DNA from 3 places in the Rhizobium sp. SYY.PMSO genome. Region 2 is predicted to be linked to each of the others. Evidence: predicted binding sites of a transcription regulator. Region 2 holds the regulator's gene; each other region holds the start of a gene.
The links. The regulator PhoB, encoded in region 2, activates phosphate uptake and scavenging genes when phosphate is short. The targets are predictions, from matches to a motif close to TGTCATNNANCTGTCAT.

Region 1: the regulator PhoB is predicted to act here: its motif matches at 1,979-1,995, upstream of ACJJVH_RS07460 (LTA synthase family protein).
Region 3: the regulator PhoB is predicted to act here: its motif matches at 1,703-1,719, upstream of ACJJVH_RS04070 (alpha-D-ribose 1-methylphosphonate 5-triphosphate diphosphatase).

Annotation. Positions count from the first base shown of each region.
Region 1 covers NZ_CP177349.1:1,538,331-1,541,606, reverse strand. Annotated here, with positions in the region: gene ACJJVH_RS07460 (LTA synthase family protein) at 11-1,942, opposite strand; gene ACJJVH_RS07455 (NAD+ synthase) at 2,134-3,276, shown strand, end outside.
Region 2 covers NZ_CP177349.1:119,940-123,215, forward strand. Annotated here, with positions in the region: gene pstB (phosphate ABC transporter ATP-binding protein PstB) at 1-342, shown strand, start outside; gene phoU (phosphate signaling complex protein PhoU) at 394-1,107, shown strand; gene phoB (phosphate regulon transcriptional regulator PhoB) at 1,139-1,822, shown strand; gene ACJJVH_RS00615 (GcrA family cell cycle regulator) at 1,917-2,444, opposite strand; gene ACJJVH_RS00620 (aspartate aminotransferase family protein) at 2,870-3,276, shown strand, end outside.
Region 3 covers NZ_CP177349.1:834,851-838,126, reverse strand. Annotated here, with positions in the region: gene purN (phosphoribosylglycinamide formyltransferase) at 1-173, shown strand, start outside; gene ACJJVH_RS04070 (alpha-D-ribose 1-methylphosphonate 5-triphosphate diphosphatase) at 445-1,614, opposite strand; gene ACJJVH_RS04065 (NUDIX domain-containing protein) at 1,763-2,356, opposite strand; gene ACJJVH_RS04060 (molybdopterin-dependent oxidoreductase) at 2,353-3,276, opposite strand, start outside.

The DNA.
Region 1 (3,276 bases), 1.4 Mb from region 2:
CGGAAACGCTCTAGCTGCCCTCCTGGCTGACGATTTGCGCATGATAGGGAAAGAAGCGCTCCAGACCATATTGCTGTCCGAACATCATGTCGTGCTGCAGATAGCGATAATCGCGCACCATCGGGTCGATGTCCTGCTCCTTGCGCGCCCAGTCCGGAAACGCGTTATTGTCTCGCGTCGCAAGCTGATAGCGATCGACGATGCTGTATTTCTTCTGCACGCGGCCCAGGAAGCCCGTGTAGAAGGGATGCTCGTAGCCGGCGGTTTTCAATAGATGATAGGGCAGTTGAGACGGGCTGATGGTGCCGATGTCCTTGCGAACGCCCTTCCTGCTCGACCAGATGACGAGCGGTGTCTCGTGCTCCTTCTTCATGACGTCGAGCGGGGCTTTGCGGGTCGCGACCTGCTGCGGCATATAGCCGGTGTCCGGATAGACGTTGCCGAGGGGCGGCAGGTGATCGCCCCAGAGGACGATGATGGTTTCGCGGTCGCGCTTCTCGGCCCAGTCCATCAGCATTTTCAGGCTGGCATCGGCTTCGCGCACGCCCTGCGCATAGGTCGCGAGCGTTGCGCGGTCGTCGCCGTTCAGATTGCCGCCGATATCGACGGTATTCTCGGCATAGCGGTTGGCTTCGTAGGGGCCATGTCCCTGAAGGGTGACGGCGAAGAAGAAAAACGGGCGCTCGGCCGCGTCGCCTTCGCGCATGATTTCCTTCATGAGGGAGTCGTCGGCCGCGAACATGCCGCGCTTGTCCATGGCCGGCAGGGTTTCCTGGGTATGGAATTCTTCGAAACCGAATGCCTTGTAGACTTCATTGCGGTTCCAGAACCAGCCGCTGAAGGGATGGAGGGCGCGCGCCAGATAGCCTTCGCCGCGAAAGAAGGTGGCAAGCGACGGGATCGGCCGGCGCACATATTGCTGATAGGGAATGCTGCCATAGGGCAGGAAGGCATTGGAGAAACCTGTCAGCGCCTCGAATTCGACATTGGCGGTCATGCCGCCGAATTCCGGCGAGAAGACATACCCCGATTGCCTGGCGCGGATCGTCGGCATCGGATCGGGCGTGAAGGCGACGTTGGAAAGCCGTGTCGGATCCCACAGGGATTCGCTCATCAGCATGATGACGTCGGGCTTTTGGCGCGGACCGGAGAGATAGCCGTAGTTCCGCGCCGGTATGGCGTCGATCGCGTTCGATCCGTAGCCGGCCGGCGACTTGACGTCGGCCATGGGCAGGTTGAGCGAAAAGGCGATGATGAAACCGTTGTGGCTATAGTTTTCCTTTTGATCCCAGACGATCGGAATGATGCCCAGCTTTTCGCGGATGAAGGAATATTGCGTCGGGTCCATCTGCGAGACGAAAAGTGCCGCCAGCGGCAGGCACACCGAAAGCCGGCCGACGCGCTCCTTGCGCGAGAGCGCCGCGGCATGACGCCGGATATAGCGCCAGAGCAGTGTCAGGGCGGCCAGGCACACGGCGATGCCCGCGACGAGTGCGACCGCCGTCCACGGGCGATCCCTGACCATGACCGGCATCAGTTCCACGATCTGCCGCGCGAACAGCAGGTCGGAAGGATAGAGCGGATCGGAAAGGAAGTGCTGCTTCTGGCTGGAAATGAAGGCCGGGACGACGAGCAGCGGCGCAACGATCATAGCTGACAAATGCGCGCGACCGATCAATGCATCCAGTATCAGCATCGCCAGCATGACGATACCGATCGTTGCAAGGCCGGGGCGGGATGGCGAAAGCAGATAGGGTACGATCGGCGTGAACTCTCCGCGTGCAATCCATTCGACGGCGATGACGATCGACAGGGAGAAAAGCAGGGTCAGCGCAAGGCTCAGAAGCAGGCGGAGGATGGCGGACTTCTCTCTCGCCGCGCCGAGCTTCCGGAAAAATGCAAGCCTGCCCGCCAGGGCGGACTCGATGACCAATGCGACCAAGGATTTCTCCACAATGCTGCAAAATATTCATATAATTGTCACGTTTCTGTCATGAACGGCGGATGAACCGCAAGGCAGGCTTAGTAATTTTCCGGGTAAAAATACCGCCTATGCGGGTAGCGCGCTCTTTGATCGCCTGCCGCAGAAGGAAGGCGGTTGCGGAAGAAAGATGCCCTCGCTAAATGTATGGCATGACAGAGCAAAGCCAGATTACCCACACCATCCGCATCGCCGTCGCGCAGCTTAACCCGACGGTCGGCGACGTCTCAGGCAATCTCGCCAAGGCGCGCGAAGCACGCGCCGAGGCCGCGCGCGAGGGCGCTCAGCTCGTATTGCTGACGGAGCTGTTCATTTCCGGCTATCCGCCGGAGGATCTGGTGCTGAAGCCCGCCTTCATCCGTGCTTGCTGGAAGGCGGTGGAGAGCCTGGCTGCGGATACCGCCGATGGCGGCCCCGGCGTTGTCATCGGCTTTCCACGGCAGGACGACACGGGCCGCTACAATTCCGTAGCCGTGCTGGACGGCGGCAAGGTCATCTTCATCAGGGACAAGGTCGACCTGCCGAATTACGGCGAGTTCGACGAGAAGCGGGTTTTCGATGAGGGGACGATCGCCGGCCCCGTCAATTTCCGGGGCGTTCGTATCGGCATTCCGATTTGCGAGGAAATCTGGAACGATCTCGGGATCTGCGAGACGCTGGCCGAAAGCGGCGCGGAAATCCTTCTGGTTCCGAATGGCTCTCCTTACTATCGCGGCAAGGTCGATGTCCGTCATCAGGTCGCACTGCGGCAGGTGATCGAGTCGGGCCTGCCGCTCATCTTCGCCGCGCAGGTCGGCGGCCAGGACGAGCTGGTTTTCGACGGCGCAAGCTTCGGCTTCAATGCCGACAAGACGCTGGCCTTCCAGATGAGCCAGTTCGAAACCGTGCTGGCAGTTACCACCTGGAAGAAGAACGGCGATGGCTGGCACTGCGCCGAAGGGCCGATGGCGCATATTCCGGACGGCGAGGAGGCGGATTACCGCGCCTGCCTGCTGGGCTTCCGCGACTATGTCAACAAGAACGGCTTCAAGTCGGTCGTGCTTGGCCTTTCGGGCGGCATCGATTCCGCGATCTGCGCTGCGATCGCCGTCGACGCGCTCGGCGAGGAGCGCGTGCGTACCGTCATGCTGCCCTATCGCTATACGTCGCAGGATTCGCTGAAAGATGCGGCCGATTGCGCCAAGGCGCTCGGCTGCCGCTACGATATCGTGCCGATCGAGGATCCCGTCACGGGCTTCACCTCGGCATTGTCCGATCTGTTCGAGGGAACGGAAAGCGGCATCACCGAGGAAAAC
Region 2 (3,276 bases):
GACAGGCTCCACGATGCCGGCACGAGCCTTTCGGGCGGCCAGCAGCAGCGCCTGTGCATCGCCCGCGCCGTTGCCGTCAGCCCGGAGGTCATCCTGATGGACGAGCCATGCTCGGCCCTCGATCCGATCGCAACCGCAAAGGTCGAAGATCTCATCCACGAGCTGCGGGAAAACTTCACGATCGTCATCGTGACGCATTCCATGCAGCAGGCAGCCCGCGTTTCGCAACGCACCGCAATGTTCCATCTCGGCCATCTGGTTGAGGAGAACGACACCGATAAAATGTTCACCAATCCCGACGATTACCGCACGCAGGATTACATCATGGGCCGTTTTGGTTGATGATGCTGCGCGCGCGGCTCCTTTCACACAGTTCACCTTGAGGATAGAAAAATGGTCTCCACCCACATTCTCTCTGCCTATGACGAAGACCTGAAGTTCCTGACGCGCCGCATTGCGGAAATGGGCGGCCTTGCCGAGCAGATGGTCAGCGACAGCGTACGCGCTTTGGTCAACAGCGACGCGGCCCTTGCCCAGAAGGTCATCTCCGACGATGTCATTCTCGACCATGCCGAACGCGAAATCGGCGATAAGGCGATCGTCACCATCGCGCGCCGTCAGCCGATGGCGGCCGACCTGCGCGAAATCATGGGCTCGATCCGCATCGCCTCCGATCTGGAGCGCGTCGGCGACCTTGGCAAGAACACGGCCAAGCGCGTCATCGCCGTGCAGGGCACCGGCGTTCCGCGCCGTCTCGCCCGCGGTATCGAGCATCTCTCCGAACTGGCACTGAGCCAGCTGAAGGAAGTTCTGGACGTCTATGCGACCCGTTCGCCGGACAAGGCCGTGTCGATCCGCGAACGCGACGAGGAAATCGACGCCATGTATACCTCGCTCTTCCGCGAGATGCTGACCTACATGATGGAAGATCCGCGCAACATCACCACCTGCACGCATCTTCTCTTCTGCGCGAAGAACATCGAGCGCATCGGCGACCATGCCACCAACATTGCCGAGACGATCTATTATATGGCGACCGGCGCCCAGCCCGAAGGCGAGCGGCCGAAGGACGACACGGCCAACACCGTCGGCGCGGTGACGGAATAATCTGGAAGCGAAGAAAGGAGACCACAGGCGCATGGTTCCGAGAGTTGCTGTTGTAGAAGACGAGGAAGCGCTCAGCGTTCTGCTGCGCTACAATCTCGAAGCCGAAGGCTTCGAGGTCGATACGATCCTCAGAGGCGATGAGGCAGAGCTGCGTCTCCAGGAGCGCATCCCCGATCTTCTGATCCTCGACTGGATGCTCCCCGGCGTGTCCGGCATCGAGCTCTGCCGCCGGCTGCGCATGCGGCCGGAGACGGAGCGGCTGCCGATCATCATGCTCACGGCCCGCGGCGAGGAGAGCGAGCGCGTGCGCGGCCTTTCCACCGGCGCGGACGATTACGTCGTCAAGCCGTTCTCGACGCCGGAGCTGATGGCCCGCGTCAAGGCGATGCTGCGGCGCGCCCGCCCGGAGGTCCTCTCCACGGTGCTGCGTTGCGGCGATATCGAGCTGGACCGCGAAACCCATCGCGTCCACCGCAAGAGCCGCGAAGTGCGGCTGGGGCCGACGGAGTTCCGCCTGCTGGAATTCCTGATGTCCTCGCCGGGCCGCGTCTTCTCGCGCTCGCAGCTGCTGGACGGCGTGTGGGGGCACGATATCTATGTCGACGAACGCACGGTCGACGTCCATGTCGGCCGCCTGCGCAAGGCGCTCAATTTTTCCAACATGCAGGATGTCATCCGCACCGTTCGCGGCGCGGGCTATTCCATGGAAGCCTGAGCGGCAAGGCTGCTCGGGCATCGACATCGACATGCGGCGGAAATAGAAAACGGGCCCCGAGGGGCCCGTTTCTCTTTGAATTTGCTTATAGCTTTCAGCCGTTGTTGCGCCGGCGATCATGCACTGGCTGGTAGGCCATGCGCTGGTGATAGGTGCAGTAAGGCGAGGAATCCGGGCTGTCGTTGCCGCAGAAGTGGAAATCGTCCTTCAGCGGATCGCCGACCGGCCACTTGCAGGTGCGCTCCGTCAGCTCCGTCAGGCCGAGGCGGCGGGAGATCGGAACGACGACGTTCGATGCCGGACGATATTGGATTTCGTTGACTGAATCGACCTCGACCTCTTCCTTCAGCATGGTTGCGCCCTGCTGGCGGGTAACCACGGTGCGGGTTGCCACGCGCGAGCCGAAGCTGGCAGGGCGCGGTGCCGTGGCGCTGCGCTTCGGGGTGCGCGCTGCAGTTGCCGTGCCACCGGCCTTTGCCCGGCCCGGGAGGTTCAGGCGATGTACCTTGCCGATGACGGCATTACGGCTCACGCCACCAAGCTGCGCCGCGATCTGGCTGGCGCTCAACCCTTCGGACCATAGCTTTTTCAGCTTCTCGACGCGTTCGTCTGTCCAATTCATGCCCTGTCTCCGCTGTCGCGTTTCCGATGGCAGAATCCCTCACCATTGCCTCGCATGGTAACAAGGCGCGAAACGCTCTAAAATTGTGGTGACTAGTTCCGCCGCATGCAGTCTAGCAATTGGTTTTTAACCTAGTGTGAGGCTGACTCCGTGACAAGAGTCGCGGGAATCTTGAGGAATCGATTTCTAGGTTTTCCCCAACTTGCTGTCCGGGCGTGGCATTTCTGCAATAGGCGCCGTCGAACCCATCTCTTTTGCCCGCAAGCGCTTTCTCGCACCTGCTAAAGCGCCAGTTTTGTTGACATCGCGGTGCAAAACATCAATAGTGCCCGAGCCGCCGCAAGGCGGCATTTTTGATTTTTTCGGACCCGTTTCATCAAACGGAAGCGATTGGTCCTTAAAGTTGTGATCGAGGAGACATGGCCATGGCCGAGACCACGCCGCTTTATGACACCTATATGCGTGCTCCGCTGCGGTTCGAGCGAGGCGAGGGCGTCTGGCTGATTACCGAAAACGGCGAGCGCTATCTCGATTTCGCAGCCGGCGTGGCGGTCAATTCGCTCGGTCATGCGCATCCTCACCTCGTCTCGGAACTGAAGGCGCAGGCCGACAAGGTCTGGCATCTCTCCAACCTCTACGAAGTGCCCGGCCAGGAGAAGCTGTCGAAGCGGCTGACGGAAGCGACCTTCGCCGACAAGGTGTTCTTCACCAACTCCGGCGCCGAGGCGCTGGAATGCGCCATCAAGACGGCGCGGCGCTATCATTTCGCCAAGGGGCATCCGGAAAAGTTCCACATCATCACCTTCGAAGGCGCCTTCCACGGCCGCACTAT
Region 3 (3,276 bases), 710 kb from region 2:
CCGATAGTCTTGCCGCCCGTGTCCTCACGGTCGAGCACCAGATCTACCCGCAATCGCTGCGGCTGGTGGCGGAGGAAAAGGTTCGGATGGAAGGCGGCAAGGCCGTGAGCCTTGCCAGCACGCCTGCGGTTCACGGACGGCAAATCGTGTCACTGCTTGGTGACGCACAATGATTAGGGACTTCCGGCGTTAAACAGCCCCCTCATCCGCCCTTCGGGCACCTTCTCCCCGAGGGGAGAAGGAGGGAGTGCTCAGGTGCCTTTCATTTTGGTAACGACGCAATAGATCCTGCCTCGGCGGCTGCATTTTAAGCGCCTGAACTTTTCTTGTGAGGCGTTTTGTAGGGATAGGCACGACTGAAAACCCCTTCTCCCCTCGGGGAGAAGGTGCCCGAAGGGCGGATGAGGGGGCCAGAGGCACCTCCATCCGCCTTTCAATTTTTACTCAGGCTGCCATCGCCATCAGCGGATGCAGGGTGCCATCGCTATAAACGATGCGGCCGCCGCGGAAGGTCGCGCGGATGCGGTGAACCGAGCCCGGTTCGACAGCCACCAGATCGGCGAGCTGGCCGACAGCGATCTCGCCGCGATCCGTCAGGCCCGCCGAACGGGCGGCATTAGAGGTTGCCGTGGCAACGGCCGCCGGCAGGCCGCCTGTCGCCGCTTCGGCAATCTTGAAGATCGCCGGCACGAAGGCGGCCGGATGATAATCGGCCGCGATGATGCCGAGCAGGCCGGCGCGAGCCGCATCGAGAGCGCTGAGATTGCCGGACATCGATTGGCCGCGCAGCGCATTCGGCGCCCCCATCAGCGTCCAAAGGCCACGGCGGCAGGCTTCTTCGGCTGCCGGGCCGGTCACGGGAAACTCGCTGATCGTCACGCCGAGGTCATGCATCGCCGCCACCTTCTCGGCGCTGTCGTCATCATGCGATGCCAGCGATAGATTATGCTTGAGCGAAAGCCCGACCACGTCATGCAGCTTGCGCTCGATTTCCGGATCCTGGCGCTGTGCAATACGCTTCGCGACGACTTCCTCGGCCGCCTCGCGCGACATGGAGCGGCGCTCGGACATGCTGCGGATATAGCTCTCGATATCGTTGTACTGCCCCTGCCCCGGCGTATGGTCGGTCAGCGAGACCATGTCGACGGCGCCCTCGTCCAGCAGCCGTTCCAGGGTCGGCGCCGCGCCGAGATTGGTGATTTCATAGCGGGCATGGACGCGATGATCGATCAGAAGCTCGTCGCGCAGATTGCCGATGCCGCGGATCACTGCCGAGGTGGTTTCGAGCGAGCGGACATGACCGTAGACGCTTTCGGTCGCAAACGAGAGGGCGGCAAAGGCCGTGGTGACGCCGGCGGCCGCCAGCTTCTTGTCCAGCTCGTGAATGCCGAAATCGATCGGCATCATCGCATTCGGCCGCGGTGCGATCTCGCGCTCCACCATGTCGCAATGCAGGTCGACGAAACCCGGCATCAGCAAGCGTCCGCCGCCATCGAAAGTCGGCCGTTCCACCGGCTCGGAACGGATTTCGGCAATCACGCCGTCCTCGATGCGCACCGCACCTCTTTCGACGACTTCATTGGGAAGAACGAGCGTGAAATTGCTGAGCCACATCGGCTTTCTCCTGAAACAGGGTCTATGATGAAGGAGGCTCGGAAACATTCGAATGTTTCCGGCCAGCACGCCCCGGTAAGCTTAATTCGTGACACTGTGATGAATGGCGGGATCGGAATTTCAACAAAGCGCCGGATCGTCCGACAGCCTATTTCAGGCCGGCAACATTCAACACCGCCCATTGCAGCAGCATGATCGTCTTGGCGTCGTAGATATCGCCCCTTTCGATCATTGCCAGCGCATCGGACAGCCGAATCTCCAGCACTTCGATATCCTCATGCTCTTCCGCAAGCCCGCCGCCGTCAGCGACGCGATCGGTCGTGTCTATCACGGCGGCGAAGAAATGAATGACCTCGGTGACGGAGCCCGGCGAGGTCAGCGCCTTGAACAGGAAGCGCACGTCACGCACGCGAAAGCCCGTCTCTTCCATGGCTTCGCGGCGGATCGCCGCTTCCGGCTCATCGTCATCGAGGAGACCGGCGGGCACTTCGATCATCCAGGCCGGCTCGCCGGCAAGCTGCGCCGGCAGGCGAAACTGGCGAACGAGCACCACCGTTTCGCGCTTGGGATCATAGAGCAGAATGCATGCGGCCGGCGTGCGATGGTATATCTCGCGCTTCAGGCGATGCGTTTCGCCGCGCGAGTCCGTGTAGTCGACCTCGAAGCTGCTCAGCCGCGTCCATTGATCCGCCAGCGTCTTTTCACCGACGATTTCGGCTTTCGCCTTTCCGAATCCTGTCATGCCATATCCTTGCAAAGCCATACCTTGTTATCGTGAACAGCCGCGCCGCCATAGGGCGCGACCGGATCGGCGCCGGTGAGAACGTTGATGCCCTCGCCGTCAACATGGGCCTTGTTCGGCCAGAGACCTTCGGCAATCAGCACGCCGGGCTTTACTTCCGTCGTCACGCGCGCATGGATGCGGATATCGCCGCGCCCATTGCCGATGCGAACCAGTTCGCCATGGGCAATATCAAACGCCTCCGCATCGGCCGGATTGATCATCACCTCGGGACGCCCCTCTTTCTGACGCGAGGTCTTCGTCTCCGAAAAGCTCGAATTCAGGAAATTGCGCGACGGCGACGTCGCCAGCCGGAACGGATGCTCGGGATCGGCCACTTCGATGACATCGACCTGATCCGGAAATTCCGGCAGCTCGACATGCGGCCCGAGCAACCCGACCGATGCGGGCGGGCGGTTCGGCGCCGGCTGGTTGGCCCAATCCGGGCGAAAACGGAACTTGCCGTCGGGATGGCCGAAACCGTTGAGAAAATGAGCATCCTCGAAGTCCGGCTGGCGGTCGAACCATTTGTGCTCGAGGAAATGATCGTAATCCGGCAGGCCGCTTCTCGACAGAACCCTGTCGATCATCTCGCGGGCCGAAAAGCCGAAACCGGGCCGATCCGCAACGCCGAGGCGCTCGGCCAGTTCCTCGATCACGAAGAGATTGCTGCGCACGGTCGGCGGCGGCTCCACCAGCTTCGGGCCGAGAAGAATGTGGTTCTGGCCCCCCGCCCGGTAGATGTCGTCATGCTCGACGAACATGGTGGCGGGAATGACGATATCCGCCATCTCGGCCGTATCGGTCATGAACTGCTCGTGCACGGCGACGAAGAGATCGGAACGGGCAAAGCCGCGCTTCACCAGCCGCTGCTCGGGCGC